DNA from 3 places in the Mesorhizobium sp. AD1-1 genome. Region 2 is predicted to be linked to each of the others. Evidence: predicted binding sites of a transcription regulator. Region 2 holds the regulator's gene; each other region holds the start of a gene.
What was found. Region 2 encodes LexA, which represses DNA repair genes until DNA is damaged. Its sites were predicted from a motif close to TGTTCNNNNTGTGTTCNG; they were not measured.
Positions count from the first base shown of each region.

Region 1: a site for LexA is predicted at 3,017-3,034, ahead of LB519_RS03610 (helicase-related protein). Genes of this name have one in related genera too.
Region 3: a site for LexA is predicted at 2,293-2,310, ahead of LB519_RS18475 (DNA recombination protein RmuC). Genes of this name have one in related genera too.

Region 1 covers NZ_JAIUGP010000002.1:22,981-28,070, reverse strand. The annotation lists gene LB519_RS03610 (helicase-related protein) at 1-2,828, opposite strand, end outside; gene phbB (acetoacetyl-CoA reductase) at 3,556-4,281, opposite strand; gene LB519_RS03600 (acetyl-CoA C-acetyltransferase) at 4,480-5,090, opposite strand, start outside.
Region 2 covers NZ_JAIUGP010000003.1:45,048-50,137, reverse strand. The annotation lists gene LB519_RS06880 (ComEC/Rec2 family competence protein) at 1-1,650, shown strand, start outside; gene lexA (transcriptional repressor LexA) at 1,644-2,384, opposite strand; gene kynU (kynureninase) at 2,795-4,042, opposite strand; gene kynA (tryptophan 2,3-dioxygenase) at 4,120-4,956, opposite strand; gene LB519_RS06860 (AMP-binding protein) at 4,953-5,090, opposite strand, start outside.
Region 3 covers NZ_JAIUGP010000009.1:162,907-167,996, reverse strand. The annotation lists gene LB519_RS18485 (cation diffusion facilitator family transporter) at 1-502, shown strand, start outside; gene LB519_RS18480 (GFA family protein) at 564-968, shown strand; gene LB519_RS18475 (DNA recombination protein RmuC) at 989-2,260, opposite strand; gene def (peptide deformylase) at 2,364-2,894, shown strand; gene LB519_RS18465 (hypothetical protein) at 2,942-3,205, shown strand; gene fmt (methionyl-tRNA formyltransferase) at 3,322-4,275, shown strand; gene LB519_RS18455 (GNAT family N-acetyltransferase) at 4,272-4,778, shown strand; gene truA (tRNA pseudouridine(38-40) synthase TruA) at 4,900-5,090, shown strand, end outside.

The DNA of each region.
Region 1 (5,090 bases), on a different contig from region 2:
GCAACTTTTTCTGCCGCTGCGGCTTCAGTCTCGGCAGCTTCAGCCTCTGCCTGCGGTTCAACCGGTGCCGGTTCAGCAGCAGCCTCGGCAACAGGCGCTTCGTCTTGCACGGTTTCGACCGGAGCGTCCGCCTGTTCTCCCACGGCAGGCGCAGCAGGTTCCGCCGCGGCGTCGGAGGTCATTTCGGCCGCCGTTTCCGAAACGGCCACTGCGTCCGATGCCGGCTCCGACCCTTCGACTGCTGCCTCTGCTGCGGCGTCCGCCGCCTTGGTCTGCTCGGCTCGTGCAGCCTCTTCCGCCGCAAGCTTCGCCATCGCTGCTTCGCGCGCGGCATTGTCCTGTGCTTCGAGCCGCGCCTTGACCTCGACGGCCGGCTTCGGCTCGGCACGGTAGCCGAGACCTTTGAGGATCTCTTCCATGTCGTCCGCGGTGGCGCCGAGGATCGACATCATCGGCGGCGTCACCATGAAGGACTGGCCGTCATAGGCGCCGTCCGGGCGCTGGCCGAGGCCGGGCTTCCAGTTGGTCGCCGGACGGATCAGATCCGCCAGCCGTTCCAGGATGTCGATGCGCACGGCGCGACGGCCGAGATTGCGGTAGCCGGCAAGCTTGTAGAAGGTCTTGTCGAAGGCGGGGTCGATGACCACCGAGGTGCGACCCGAGGCGAGCGCATGGACCACGTCGCCAAAACCTGGCTTGTCCTTGCCGTCGTTCTTCAGCGCCCACAGCAGCGTCACCAGCCCGGCAGGCGCCGGCTTGATCAGCGCCGGCACGAAGACATGGTAGGCGCCGAAGCGCACGCCAAGCCGGCGAAGGGCTGCGCGGCCTTCCTGGTCGAGCGACTTCATCTCCTCGGCGATGTCGCGGCGGTTGATGAGGCCGAAATTCTCGACCAGCTGGAAGGCGATGCCACGGCCGATGCCGGAAATCTGGTCGGCATTTTTCAAGTCGACCAGCGGCTTCAGCAGCGACTCGATCTGGAAATTGACGAAACGCTCGGCACGCGCGGCGACCTTGTCGCGCGCCGGGCCGGTCAGCTGTTCGTCGGCCAGCAGCACCAGCCGCGGCTTCAGCGCGTCTTCGCCTGATACAAGCGTGCCGATCGGCGCACCGATCCAGCGCAGCGTGCCATCCGACCCGAGCGCGATATCGCCATTGGCCGAGGCGCCGAAGCGTTCGGCGCGCGCCTCGAACTCGGCGGCCAGCGCCTTCTGGGCAGCGGTGCGCACCGCCTTGGCGTCTTCGCCGCCGGCGGTCTGGTCGGCGGTGAAGCGGAACCCTTGCAGCTCGCCGACATGGTGGCCTTCGACAAGGACGGTTCCGGTAGAACTAATTTCGGCTTCAGGCATGGTATTTTCTCTAAGGCGCCGCATGAGGACGGAAGTCCTGCGGTCTACGAAGCGTTTCGTCAACCGCTCATGCAGCGCATCCGACAATCTGTCTTCGATTTCGCGCGTCTTTTCCTGCCAGTGTGCCTGATCGGCCAGCCAGCCGGGCCGGTTCGAGACGAATGTCCAGGTGCGGATCTGGGCAATGCGATGCGAGAGCGTATCAATGTCGCCCTCTGTTGTGTCGGCGCGGCGCACCTGCTCGGCCATGTAATTCTCGTCGACATGGCCGTGGCGTGCGAGGTCCGTGTAGATCGAGGCAATGAGGTCGGCATGTTGGGCCGGCGCGATCCTGCGGTAGTCGGGCAGCGCGCAGGCTTCCCACAGCAGCGCCACGCGCTTGGCATTGGTGGTGAGTGCGCGGATGTCCTCGTCGCGCGACAGATGCTCGAGCGCCTGTGCATCGACGGCAGGCAATGCCCGTGTCAGTCCCTCGACCGGGGCGTTGGTTTCGATCGAGCGCTTCAGCGCGTTGAGGCTGGCAAAGTCGAAATGTGCGGTGCGCCATTGCAGCACCTTCACCGGGTCGAAGTCGTGGCCTTCGATCTTCTTGATCAGATCCTCGTCCAGCGGGTCGACCTGGCCGGTGACACCGAACGTGCCGTCGCGCAGATGCCGGCCGGCGCGGCCGGCGATCTGGCCAAGCTCGGCCGCCGTCAGATTGCGGTACTGGAAGCCGTCGAACTTGCGATTCTGGGCGAAGGCGACGTGGTCGAGATCGAGGTTGAGACCCATGCCGATGGCATCGGTGGCGATGAGGTAGTCGACATCGCCGGACTGGAACAGCGCCACCTGGGCGTTGCGGGTGCGCGGCGAGAGCGCGCCGAGCACGACGGCGGCACCGCCCTGCTGGCGGCGGATCAACTCGGCGATGGCGTAGACCTCGTCGGCGGAAAAGGCGACGATCGCCGTGCGCCGCGGCAGGCGGGTCAGCTTCTTGGAGCCGGCATAGGCAAGATGCGACAGCCTCGGCCGCGTCACCACCGAGACACCCCTCAGCAGGCGCTGCAGGATACTTTGCATGGTGGCGGCGCCCAGCAGCAGCGTTTCCTGGCGGCCGCGCAGGTGCAGGATGCGATCGGTGAAGATGTGGCCGCGCTCGAGGTCGCCGGCGAGCTGCACCTCGTCGATGGCGACGAAGGCGGCGTCGGTCTCGCGCGGCATGGCCTCGACGGTGCAGACCGAATATTTGGCGCCCGGTGGCTGGATCTTTTCCTCGCCGGTAATCAGCGCAACCTTGTGGGCGCCGACCTTTTCGCAGACGCGGGCGTAGACCTCGCGCGCCAGAAGCCTGAGCGGCAGGCCGATGATTCCACTCTCATGCGCCACCATGCGCTCGATGGCGAGATGGGTCTTGCCGGTGTTGGTCGGCCCGAGCACGGCGGTCACGTCGCGGCCCGACAGGATCAGCGGCTCAGTGTGTTTGGGCTGGATGTTCATCAACCTAGAATAAGGCTTCCGGGACCTGGAGATAAGGCTTCTGGCCTCTGGTTGTCGGGAGCGTGCCTCAAATGGGCGCGTATGACAGGCGACACATAGGGATTTCGGGCGCGAAGCGAAAGCGGAATGTTCCGTCGGCGGCTAGAAGGTGGTTCTGTCAAGCTCTCAATCAGATGCGGATTAACGGATAGAACGAGTCTGGAACGAATCGGCGACGAATCAGTGACTCCTGCAGATTCAGCTTTTGTTCACGGCTATATGTGGATTTCGCGACCACGACACGCACCACATGCTGAATCGCTGAACTGGCCCGTTTCGTGCTAAGAGGGCATTGCCATTAACCTTTGTCGATAAACGATCACAGTGGCTTGGCATGCCTCGACCAAGGTTATGAAATTGTTGATCTTTCTTAATCCGCGTTAAGCAACTAGCAGGCGATTCCGGCTGTCGTCGTTAACGTTCAGCTCAAAGCCGGAACGAATCGGCGACGAATCAGCGATAGCGGAATTTTCCCGTTTTGTTCACCCCAATATCTTGTGTTGTGAACAGCTTATCCACCGAGAATCCACAGGCTTGGAAGCAGGTTTCGCACAGGCCGGCCGGGCCGCTGTTAACCTCTGCGTGCCGGATTGGGTCAGCAGCCGTGCTGTCACTTCGAAGGACCATGGCGCCAACGAAAACGGGCCGGCGCGCCGGCCCGTCGATCTCTGCGCCTACATCGCCGTCGTCAGGCGAAATACTGGCCGCCATTGGCCGTAATGGTCGAGCCGGTGATGAAGCCGGCATCTTCGGATGCGAGGAAGACGACGCAGCGCGCGATTTCCTCGGGCTCACCGAGGCGGCCGACAGGAATCTGGGGAATGATGCGCTCGTTGAGCACCTTCTCGTCGATCGCCTTGACCATCTCGGTGGCGATATAGCCGGGACAGATGACGTTGACCGTGATGCCGGCGCGCGCCCCCTCTTGGGCGAGAGCCTTGCTGAAACCGATATCGCCGGCCTTGGCGGCGGAATAGTTAACCTGGCCGGCCTGGCCCTTCTGGCCGTTGATCGAGGAGATGGTGATGATGCGGCCGAACTTGCGGTCGCGCATCCCGCTCCACAGCGGATGCGTCATGTTGAAGACGCCGGACAGGTTGGTGTCGATGACCTCTTTCCACTGCTCGCGCGTGATCTTGTGGAACATGGCGTCGCGGGTGATGCCGGCATTGTTGACCAGCACCGAGACCGGGCCGAGATCGGCCTCGACCTGCTTGATGCCGGCGGCGCAGGCATCATAGTCGGCGACCGACCATTTGTAGACCGGAATGCCGGTCTCAGCCTTGAATTTCGCCGCTGCGGCATCATTGCCGGCATAGTTCGCCGCAACCGAATAGCCGACGGTCTTCAATGCGATCGAGATCGCCGCGCCGATGCCGCGCGATCCGCCTGTGACGATTGCTACCTTGGTCATGCATTTCCCCTTTTTTGATATCGCCCTGTTGTCGGGCTTGGCAGGCACTGGATACAGAACGGGCGGCTAAAGCGCGTCGCGCTGAAGTAGGTTCAGGCGATGCGCTTCAGCTGTTTGGTTTTATGCATGTCGGTGTTCCCAAAACCGCTGCGCACTTTTGGGCGACATGCATGCACGCCGCCCGTTTAGTGACTTTCTTCAGAGTGCTTCGACACACATGGCGACGCCCATGCCGCCGCCGATGCACAGGGTAGCGAGACCCTTCTTGGCGCCGCGCCGGCGCATTTCGAAGACCAGCGTGTTGAAGACGCGAGCGCCGGACGCACCGATCGGATGGCCGATGGCGATGGCGCCGCCATTGACGTTGACGATCGAGGGATCCCAGCCCATGTCCTTGTTGACGGCGCAGGCCTGCGCCGCAAAGGCTTCGTTGGCCTCGACCAGGTCGAGATCGCCGACCGACCAGCCGGCCTTTTCCAAGGCCTTGCGCGAGGCGGGAATGGGTCCGGTGCCCATGATCTGCGGATCGACGCCGGCGGTTGCCCAGGACACGATGCGCGCCAGCGGGGTGATGCCGCGCCTCACCGCTTCCGCTTCGCTCATCAGCAGCGCGCCGGCGGCGCCGTCATTGATGCCGGAGGCGTTGGCGGCGGTCACCGTGCCGTCCTTGTCGAAAGCCGGTTTCAGCTTGGTCATGGCGTCGATCGTGGCGCCGTGGCGGATGTATTCGTCCTGGTCGACGATGGTGTCGCCCTTCTTGCCCTTGATGGTGACGGCGACGATCTCGTCCTTGAACTTGCCGGCCTTCT
Region 2 (5,090 bases):
CTTGTCGTCAGCGATGATGGCGACATGCCGCTGTCGGCCCGAATTTCCTCCAGCGTGGAAAATGCCCGTGAAGGCATCGCCGACCATATCAGGGCGAGCGTCGGCGGCGCCGAAGGCGAGATCGCCGCGGCGCTGATCGTCGGCGTGCGCGCCGGCATTCCCGACGACATCAATGAGGCGATGCGACGTACCGGCATCTACCACATCATCTCCATTTCGGGGCTGCATATGGCTCTGGTCGCCGGCACCATCATGGGGTTGCTGCGCGGCGCCTTCGCCTTGTTTCCCGATCTTTCCGCGCGTCGCCCGGTCAAGAAGTATGCCGCTGCCGCCGCACTGTTCTCGATCGCAGCCTACCTCGTCATCTCAGGTATCGTCGTCGCCGCCGAGCGCAGCTTCATCATGCTGGCAGTGATGCTGATTGCAGTTCTGTTCGATCGAGCAGCACTCACCATGCGCAATCTGGCGATCTCGGCGATCGCCGTCATCGTGGTGTCGCCGCATGAGGTGGTCGGCCCGAGTTTTCAGATGTCGTTCGCCGCGACTGCGGCTCTGGTCGGCGCTTATGCCGGCTGGGCGGATCACCGCGCGGGAAAAGCAAGACCGCCGCCGCCGAAGCGATCCTTGCCCGGGTTCCTGACACGAAAATTCCTGCTGGCGGCAATTGGTCTGGCCATGACCTCGATCATCGCCGGCAGCGCCACGACGCTGTTTGCCATCTGGCATTTTCAGCGTGTGTCGCCGCTCAGCCTGTTCGCCAATCTCGCGGTTATGCCGATCGTCACCGTCGTCATGTTCCTGGCCGTCGCCAGCGCGCTGCTGATGCCTTTCGGATTGGATTGGCCAGCTCTCTACCTGATGGGCAAGGGCCTGACGATGATGATCGCCATATCGGGCTGGATCTCCGAGCGTTCGCCTGTCGATGGGGTCGGGTTGATTTCGCAGCAGTCGGTCCTGCTGGTGGCCATTGCCCTGGTCATCGCGACGATGGCGACGACATGGCTGCGGCTCGCGGCTCTGCCATTCGCGTTGGCAGGCTTGCTGACCGTCTCGGATACGCGCACGCCCGATGTGCTGATCTCGGAAGACGCCCGGCTGGTGGCGTTGCCGATCGGTGGCGGTGAGCTTGCCGTCAGCCGGCAACGGCCGAACGAATTCACCGTCGACAACTGGAAACGCGCGCTGACATCGGAAACCATCGTCGTTCCGGAAGTGTTCGACAACAGCGATGGGCAATTCGACGTCGCGGATGCCGTTGAGCTACCGCCGGGATCGCCGTTCTATTGCTCCTCAGGCGTTTGCGTGGCCAGGCACATGTCCGGTGCGATCATTGCCTATGTCGAGGACCGCAAGGACACCTGGAAAGCCTGCGGCTTCGCCGAGCTGATCGTCGTCAACGACGCCACCGCCTATGACGCCTGTCACAACCCGCTGGTTCTCGTCATCACCAAGCGGCAACTGGCTCGCAAAGGCAGTGCCGCGGTCTTCTTCGATCGCCAATCGGCGACCACGCCGGCGACGATCAGCTTCGCGGTGGACAGCCCATATCGGCCCTGGCACACGCAACGCAGATACTCTCGCGAGGCGAGGGGGCTGGCACCCTTCAAGAAACCCGAGAAGCCAGTGGTCAACCCACAGCCGTCTCAGTAGCGACGGATCAGGCCGACGAGCTTGCCTTGCACCTTGACCCTGTCCGGCCCGAAAATCCGTGTCTCATAGGCTGGATTGGCGGCTTCGAGGGCAATCGAGGCGCCCTTGCGGCGGAACCGCTTCAGCGTCGCTTCCTCTTCATCGACCAGCGCCACGATGATCTCGCCGGGGCTGGCCGTGTCGGCGTTACGGATGATAACGGTGTCGCCGTCGAAGATGCCGGCCTCGATCATCGAATCGCCCTTGACCTCCAGTGCATAGTGCGCGCCGCCCATGATCATGTCCGGCGGCACCGAAATCGAATGCGTCTGATGTTGGATGGCATCGATCGGCACGCCGGCGGCGATGCGACCCATGACCGGGATCGAAACGGCAGAGACCGCATCGTCGTCATTGCCGGGCGAAGGCATCCGCGAAGGCGCCGGCTTGATCTGCCGGCCAAGAGCACCACCCTGACCAAGACTGCCCTGGATGACGCTTGGCGAAAACTTCTTTGCCGCATTGAGGCCTGGCGCGATGGAGTCCGGCAGCCGCAGCACTTCCAGCGCGCGGGCCCGATTGGGCAGCCGGCGGATAAAGCCGCGCTCCTCAAGGGCCGTGATCAGCCGATGAATCCCGGATTTGGAGGCAAGGTCGAGCGCCTCCTTCATCTCGTCGAAGGATGGCGGAATGCCGCTCTCCTTCAGGCGTTCATGGATGAACATCAGCAGTTCATGTTGCTTGCGTGTCAGCATGGCGGCCCCCAGGTTCCCTGAAACCAGAATCGAAAAACAAACCCAGAACAAACACTATCTGTTCCAGTTGTGTTCTGCAACCGTTTAAAGTTTAATGAATTTGTTAAGGCTGCTGAAATTATTTGGCGCTTGCCAGCGGGTTACGATCGACGGGCGCCACCTTCGGCAATGCGCCTGCTCACATTGAAATTGTTATGGTTAATGACCTGTGGCTTATCCCCTACCAAAGCTTGGCATTATCTGTCGATCGACCTCGACAAGGAGCGATTGCAACCTTCGGGACGTTCGTTGGCCGTGAACGAAACGGAGCCAAAACGCCAACGTCAGTTGGGCATTTTGGCTGGAAATTCAGCTCTCCGTCATTTGCCAGGCAGTGAGGGCAGCGACGGCGGATCGCCGGGATCGGTGCGTCAGGTAACGGCTTCCTTGACGGCGAAACGCTGGTCCTTCCATGCACCCGTGCGCAGAATGTCTTCCAGAACCTCAACCGCCAGCCACACATCCTTGTAGCTGACATAGAGCGGCGTGAAGCCGAAACGGATGGTCGACGGTGCGCGGAAGTCACCGATCACCCCGCGCTCGATCAGCGCCCGCATGATTTGATAGCCATGGTCGTGAAGGAACGACACCTGGCTGCCGCGCCTGGTCGCGTCGCGGGTAGTCTCCAGCGCGAGACCGTAGGCGCCGCACTTGGCTTCGACGAGCTGGATGAACAGTTCTGTCTGCGCGACGCTCTTCTTTCGCAATGCCGCCATGTCGACGTCGCTCCAGATGGCAAGCGCGCCTTTGAGCGCCCGCATCGACAGGACCGGTTGCGTACCGCACAGAAAACGGCGGATGCCGGCGCCGGCAACATAACCCCGTTCGAAGGCAAAGGGCCGCGCATGGCCCCACCAGCCGCTGAGCGGCTGGCTGATATCGCCGTGGTGGCGCTGTGCGGCATAGATGAAGGCCGGCGCGCCCGGACCGCCGTTGAGGTACTTGTACGTGCAGCCGACAGCGAAATCGGCATTTGCCTGATCGAGCTCGACGGGCAGGGCGCCGGCGGTGTGGCAGAGATCCCAGACGATCAGCGCTCCGGCCGCATGAGCCCTGCGCGTCAGCGCCGCCATGTCGCGCAGTTCACCCGATTTGTAATTGACGTGGTTGACCAGCACCACCGCGACGTTTTCGTCGATTAGCTCTTCGATGGTCGGCGCGTCGACGCCCGCGAGGCGCAGCAGGACGCCATCCCGGGTCGAGGCCACGCCTTCGGCGATGTACAGGTCGGTGGGAAAACTGTCACCTTCGGCGACGATGGCTGACCGGCCGGGCCGCATCTCCATCGCTGCGTGCAGCACCTTGTAGATGTTGGTCGATGTCGTGTCGCAGACGACGGTCTGGCCGGCCGCGGCTCCTATCAGGCGTCCGAGCTGGTCACCGAGTTCGATCGGCATCTCGAACCATCCGGCCGTGTTCCAGGCTCGGATAAGATCTCGGGCCCATTCCTGCGTCGCCGCCTGCTGCAGCTCGCCGAAAACGGCATGAGATGCTGCCCCCAGTGAATTGCCGTCGAGATAGATCACCCCCTCCGGCAGAATGAAACGGTCGCGCATGGCCCGCAGCGGATCCGTGGCATCCATCGCTTCGACTGCGGCGAGATCAGGAATTCCACTCATGGTCAGTCCCCGGTTGTTCGCGAAGGGTTCCCGCCACAGAGCGTCCCTTCAGTGAGCCTGTTCTCATTTCGATGATGTCAGAGCCGGGTGCGGACCGTCCACAGCTCCGGAAACAGCACGACCTCGAGCATTTTCTTCAGATACGAAGCACCCGACGTGCCGCCGGTGCCGCGCTTCAGACCGATGATGCGCTCCACCGTGGTGACGTGGTTGAAGCGCCAGCGGCGGAAATAATCCTCGAAGTCGACCAGCTTCTCGGCCAGTTCGTAGAACATCCAGTAGCGCTGCGGATCGCGGTAGATAGTCTGCCAGGCGACCAGGACCTCTTCATTCTCGGTTCGCGTCTCACGCCAGTCCGTGCGCCTGGCATCGGCACCGATGTCGAATCCGTTGCGCGCCAAAAGCAGCAGCGCTTCGTCGTAGAGCGATGGCTCGGCCAGAATGGCTTCCAGCTTTCCGCTGAGGTCAGGCCGATGCTTGTGAGGGCCGAGCATGGCCAGGTTGCGGTTGCCGGCCATGAACTCGATGGCGCGATACTGCCAGGACTGAAAACCCGAGGACTGGCCGAGCGCGTCGCGAAACTCGGTATATTCGCTGGGCGTCATCGTCCGCAGCACATCCCAGGCATTGTTCAGCTGCTCGAAGATGCGCGCGACTCGCGACAGCATCTTGAAGCTCGGCTCGAGCCGGTCGGCGCGGATCGAGCGGATCGCGGCGCCAATCTCGTGCAAAGCGAGCTTCATCCACAGTTCCGAGGTCTGGTGCTGGATGATGAACAGCATCTCGTCATGCGCCGACGACAGCGGCGTCTGCGCCTCCAGCACTTTCTCCAGGTGCAGATAGTCGCTGTACGACATGCGCTCGTTGAACGACATCTGTGCGCCTTCGGACGCCGGATCGTAGGGCTCGCTCAATTGACTTTCTCCGTGCGCAGCCGGAAGCGCTGGATCTTGCCGGTCTGGGTCTTGGGCAAAGCAGCAATGAATTTCACCGATCGCGGGTATTTGTAGGGCGCGATCGTCGCCTTGACATGGTCCTGCAGGCGCTT
Region 3 (5,090 bases), on a different contig from region 2:
GGATCCGAGCGTCTACACCGTGCTGTTCGAGGACAGTGCGGCACTTCTCGGCCTGATCGTCGCTTTCGCCGGCATATTGGCGGCGGAACTGCTGGAGATGCCGGAGCTCGACGGCGCCGCCTCTATCGGCATCGGGCTGATCCTTGGCGCAACCGCGATCTTCCTGGCCCGCGAAAGCAAGGGCCTGCTGATCGGCGAGCCGGCGTCGCCCGAGGTGCAGATGAAAGTGCTGGCGATCGCCCAGCAGGATCCGGCGGTGCAGCGGGCGAACGGCGTCCTGACCGTTCATATGGGGCCGACAGAGATCGTCGCCGGGCTCAGCATCGAGTTCGAGGACCAATTGACGGCGCCCGAGATCGAAGCTTGCGTCGAGCGCCTGGAGGCGCAGTTGAAGAAGGAAATGCCGGAGATCACACGGCTGTTCGTCAAGCCGCAGACGTCAGGCACCTGGGAGCAGCGGCGCAGGCTGATCGATTCCGCATCCGATCCTGCCCTGGACTAAAACCGTGCCATTGCCTCACGGCCTTGCGCCGCTAGATTGAAGGGGCTTTGGAGGAACGAAGATGAGAATAGACGGCGGCTGTCATTGTGGCGCCATCACCTACGAGGCGGAGGTCGATCCGGAAAAGACCACGATCTGCCACTGCACGGATTGCCAGCAACTGACCGGCACGGCTTTTCGCCTTACGGTTCCGGCGCCGGAAAGCAACTATCGCATCACCAAGGGCACGCCGAAAATCTACATCAAGATCGTGGCGAGCGGCGCCAAGCGCACCCAGGCCTTTTGCGCCGACTGCGGTTCGCATCTTTACGCCACGTCTGTCGGAGATGGTCCGAAGGTCTATGGAATTCGCGTGGGGACCGCGCGGCAGCGCCAGGATTTGATCCCGACACAGCAGAAATGGCACCGCTCGGCGCTGCACTGGCTGCCTGAATTTCAGGGCATGACCACGTTGGAGGAGCAGTAGCGCCGGTCCGGCACCGCGCCTCAATCGTCGCCTTCGACGACCCTCAGCCTGAGCTGCCCGGTTTTCGAATCGGCAACGCGCGCGCCGGTATCGACCTTGGCGGCGGGACCCCGTGACGCGGCGTCTACGGCGGCATCGCCGTCGGGCTGCGCGCCGAATTCCAGCGCCTCGATCTTCTGGCCGCGCTTGGTGACCTTCGACGTCGAAACCAGTATGTCGTCGATGTCCTTGGCCGACTGGCCGAAATGCACCTGCAGCTTGCGCACCCGCTCATCGACACGCGCAACATCCTCCATCAGCCGGATGACCTCGCCCTGGATCAGGTGCGCCTGTTCGCGCATGCGGGCATCCTTGAGGATCGCCTGGATGACCTGGATCGACAGCATCAGCAGCGACGGCGAGACGATGACGACGCGCGCACGGTGCGCCTTGTGCACGATCGCCTCGAAATTCTCGTGGATCTCGGCGAACACCGATTCCGACGGCACGAACATGAAGGCAGTGTCCTGCGTCTCGCCCTGGATCAGGTATTTTTCCGAGATATCGCGGACATGGATCTCGATGTCGCGGCGGAAGGCCTGCGAAGCTGCCTTCTGCAGATCGGCGCCATCGGCGGCGCGGATGGCGTTCCAGGCTTCCAGCGGAAATTTTGCATCGATGGCCAGCGACGGCGCGCCGTTCGGCATCTTCACCAGGCAGTCGGGCCGGCTGCCGTTCGACAGCGTCGCCTGGAACTCATAGGCACCGTGCGGCAGGCCGTCGGCAACGATCGCCTCCATGCGCGACTGGCCGAACGCGCCGCGCGTCTGCTTGTTCGAGAGGATCGCCTGCAATTGCACGACCTGGCCGGCGAGCGACTGGATGTTGCCTTGCGCGACGTCGATGATCGCCAGCCGTTCCTGCAATTTGGCCAGGCTCTCATGCGTGGATTTGGTCTGCTCGGTCATGGTCTGACCGAGCCGGCCGGTCATGGCGTCGAGGCGCTGGCCGATCGATTGCGTCAGCTCCGCCTGCCGTGCGCCGAACACTTCCGCAATGGCGCCCATGCGGCCCTGCATTTCGGCCTGGCTTTGCAGAATGCCGGCCATCCGCACTTCCGCATCGCGGGCATGATCGGCGGCTTCCGCGGCCGCCACGGCGCGCGCCTTGGCCGACCGCCACAACGCAATGACCAGCGCCACGAACAGGGCCAGAAACAGCAAAACGCCGAAGGCCAGCGCATGGCCGAGCGTGATCGTTGTGGCGCCAAGCCGGGCGACAGGCTCCGAAAGGATGGTGCTCAAATCATTCATGTGGACAGCATAGACGATTCGCCGCGATAGCACAGATCAAAACGTGAACGCGCCTGATGCCAACCGGTTGACGCGTTTCGCTGGAGGTCTTAGGTGGAACGCCATGCCGATCAAGCCGCTCATCATCCTTCCCGACCCCATCCTGCGCCAGGTTTCCAAGCCCGTAGAGCGTGTCGACGCGCCTTTGCGCAAATTAGCCGACGACATGCTGGCGACCATGTATGATGCGCCGGGCATCGGGCTGGCGGCAATCCAGATCGGCGAGCCGCTGCGCTTGCTGGTGATCGATCTCGCCAAGGAAGACGAGACGCCGGCGCCGCATGTCTTCATCAATCCGGAAATCCTGGAGAGCGCCGACGCGCGCTCCGTCTATGAGGAAGGCTGCCTGTCGATCCCGGATTATTACGCCGAGGTCGAACGCCCCGCCGCCGTGCGGGTCAAATATCTCGACCGCGACGGCAAATTGCAGGAGATAGAGGCCGAGGGGTTGATGGCGACCTGCCTGCAACACGAGATCGACCACCTCAATGGCGTCCTGTTCATCGATCACATCTCGAAGCTGAAGCGCGACATGGTGGTAAAGAAATTCAAGAAGCTCGCCAGGGACAAGGCGCCGGGCAAGCTCGCGGGATAAGGTACGGGAGTCCCCTCCAGGCCTATTGTCGGCAGGATTGCCACCAAATGGAGATGCCGACGGTCGACATGCTGATCAGGGACATTCCTGAGCCTTTGAAGCGCGAGATCGAACTGGCGGCGCGCGAGGTCGGCCAGAGCGTCTCGGACAAGGCCATCGGCCTTCTGCGCAAAGGCATAGTTGCGGAGAGGCCGGCCCGAGAGGAGTCGAGCCTCTCGGCGTGGGCTGCAATTCGCTCGGCTTTCGTATCTGAAAGCGCAATTGGCGATGAATACGCGGAAATCATGGAGAAGATCGAAGCGGAAAGATAGCGCGACGGTCGTCCCGCGACTTCGACGGCCTTGACCTGAAGCTCGTAAACCCGTTTGAAGCGGATGCCTGAGCCGGCACACTGCGCGAGCAAGAAGACAGGATACCAGAAGAAAAAATGCCCCTTCGCGTCATCTTCATGGGTACGCCGGAGTTTTCGGTGCCGACCTTGCGCGCGATCGCCGAGGCTGGCCATGAGATATCAGTCGTCTATACCCAGCCGCCGCGCGCTGCCGGACGACGCGGGCTGGAGCTGACGCTGTCGCCGGTGCAGCGCGAGGCGGAGCGACTGGGCATCGAGGTGCGGACGCCGGTTTCGCTCAAAGGCGAGGCCGAACAGGCCGCTTTTCGCGCCTTGCAGGCCGATGTGGCGGTGGTCGTCGCCTATGGCTTGCTGCTGCCGAAGGCGGTTCTAGAGGCAACCCGGCTCGGCTGCGTCAACGGCCATGCGTCGCTTCTGCCGCGCTGGCGCGGCGCCGCCCCCATCCAGCGCGCCATCATGGCCGGTGACCTGGAAAGCGGCATGATGGTGATGCGCATGGAAGAGGGCCTGGACACCGGTCCGGTCGGGCTGGTTGAAAAGTGCGCCATCGAACCCGATATGACAGCCGGCGATCTGCATGATCGGTTGATGAGTGTCGGTGCTGCCTTGATGGTGGAAGCGCTGGCGCGGTTGGAAGGGAACACCCTGACATTCACCACACAAGCTGTGGATGGGGTGACCTACGCCAAGAAAATCGATAAATCCGAGACTCGCGTGGACTGGACTCGCTCGGCAAGTGAGGTCCACAATCATATTCGTGGCCTGTCGCCCTTTCCAGGCGCCTGGTCGGAGATAGGAATTGGCGGCCGCCAGGAGCGGCTGAAACTGCTTCGCTCGACGCTGTCGCAAGGCCTGTCGCCTTCGGAAGATTTGGGCGAGTCGGGAGGAATTCTCGATGACCGGCTGACGGTCGCCTGCGGGGCAGGCGCGATCAGGCTGGTCGAAGTTCAACGGGCGGGCGGAAAGCCCGCTGCCGCGTCGGAATTCCTGCGCGGGGCCAAGATCGAAAAAGGACTGAAATTCTCATGAGCATGATGTCGATACGCGCGGCAACGCCGCGGGATCGCGAGGCCATCCGCCTCGTCGAGGAACACGCTTTCGGCCAGCAGGCGGAGGCCGGTCTGGTCGACGCGCTGGTGACCGGCGGCGACGCGGTTGCCGAGCTGGTTGCGGAAGAGGACGGCCAGGTGGTCGGCCATATCCTGTTTTCGCGGCTGTTCGTCCAGAATGGCGGCAAGACCTTCGCGGCCGTAGCGCTGGCGCCGCTGGCGGTGGAGCCCTCGTTCCATGGCAGCGGCATTGGCGGCGCGCTGATCCGCGAGGCGCATATCCGCCTCAAGGATGGTGGTGAGACGCTGGCCGTGGTGCTGGGCGACCCCACCTATTACGGGCGTTTCGGCTATAGCCACACGCGTGCCGAGAACTTCGAAAGCGAATACCAGGGCGAAGCGCTGCAGGCGCTGGCCTGGGGTGACGCGCCAGAAGCAGGCAGGCTGGTCTACGCCTCCGCCTTCACCGCTCTCGCCGCGTAGAACAGTCAGCCGTTTTCACGGAAACGGCGAACTGTTCTCCTCTTTGTTTTAACGCAATTCCGAACGGAAAACCGTTTCACACTTTTCCTGGAATTGCTCGAGGCGAGAGCTCTAGCCGCAAATGCCGCGTTTTCGCCTCGACATCGAATATGACGGCAGCCTGTTTGCCGGCTGGCAGCACCAGGCGGATCAGCCTTCGGTGCAGCAGGCGATCGAACAGGCGATCGAAAAATTCTGCGGCGAAGCGATCAGGCTGCGCGCCGCCGGCCGCACCGATGCCGGCGTGCATGCGACTGCGCAGGTGGCGCATGT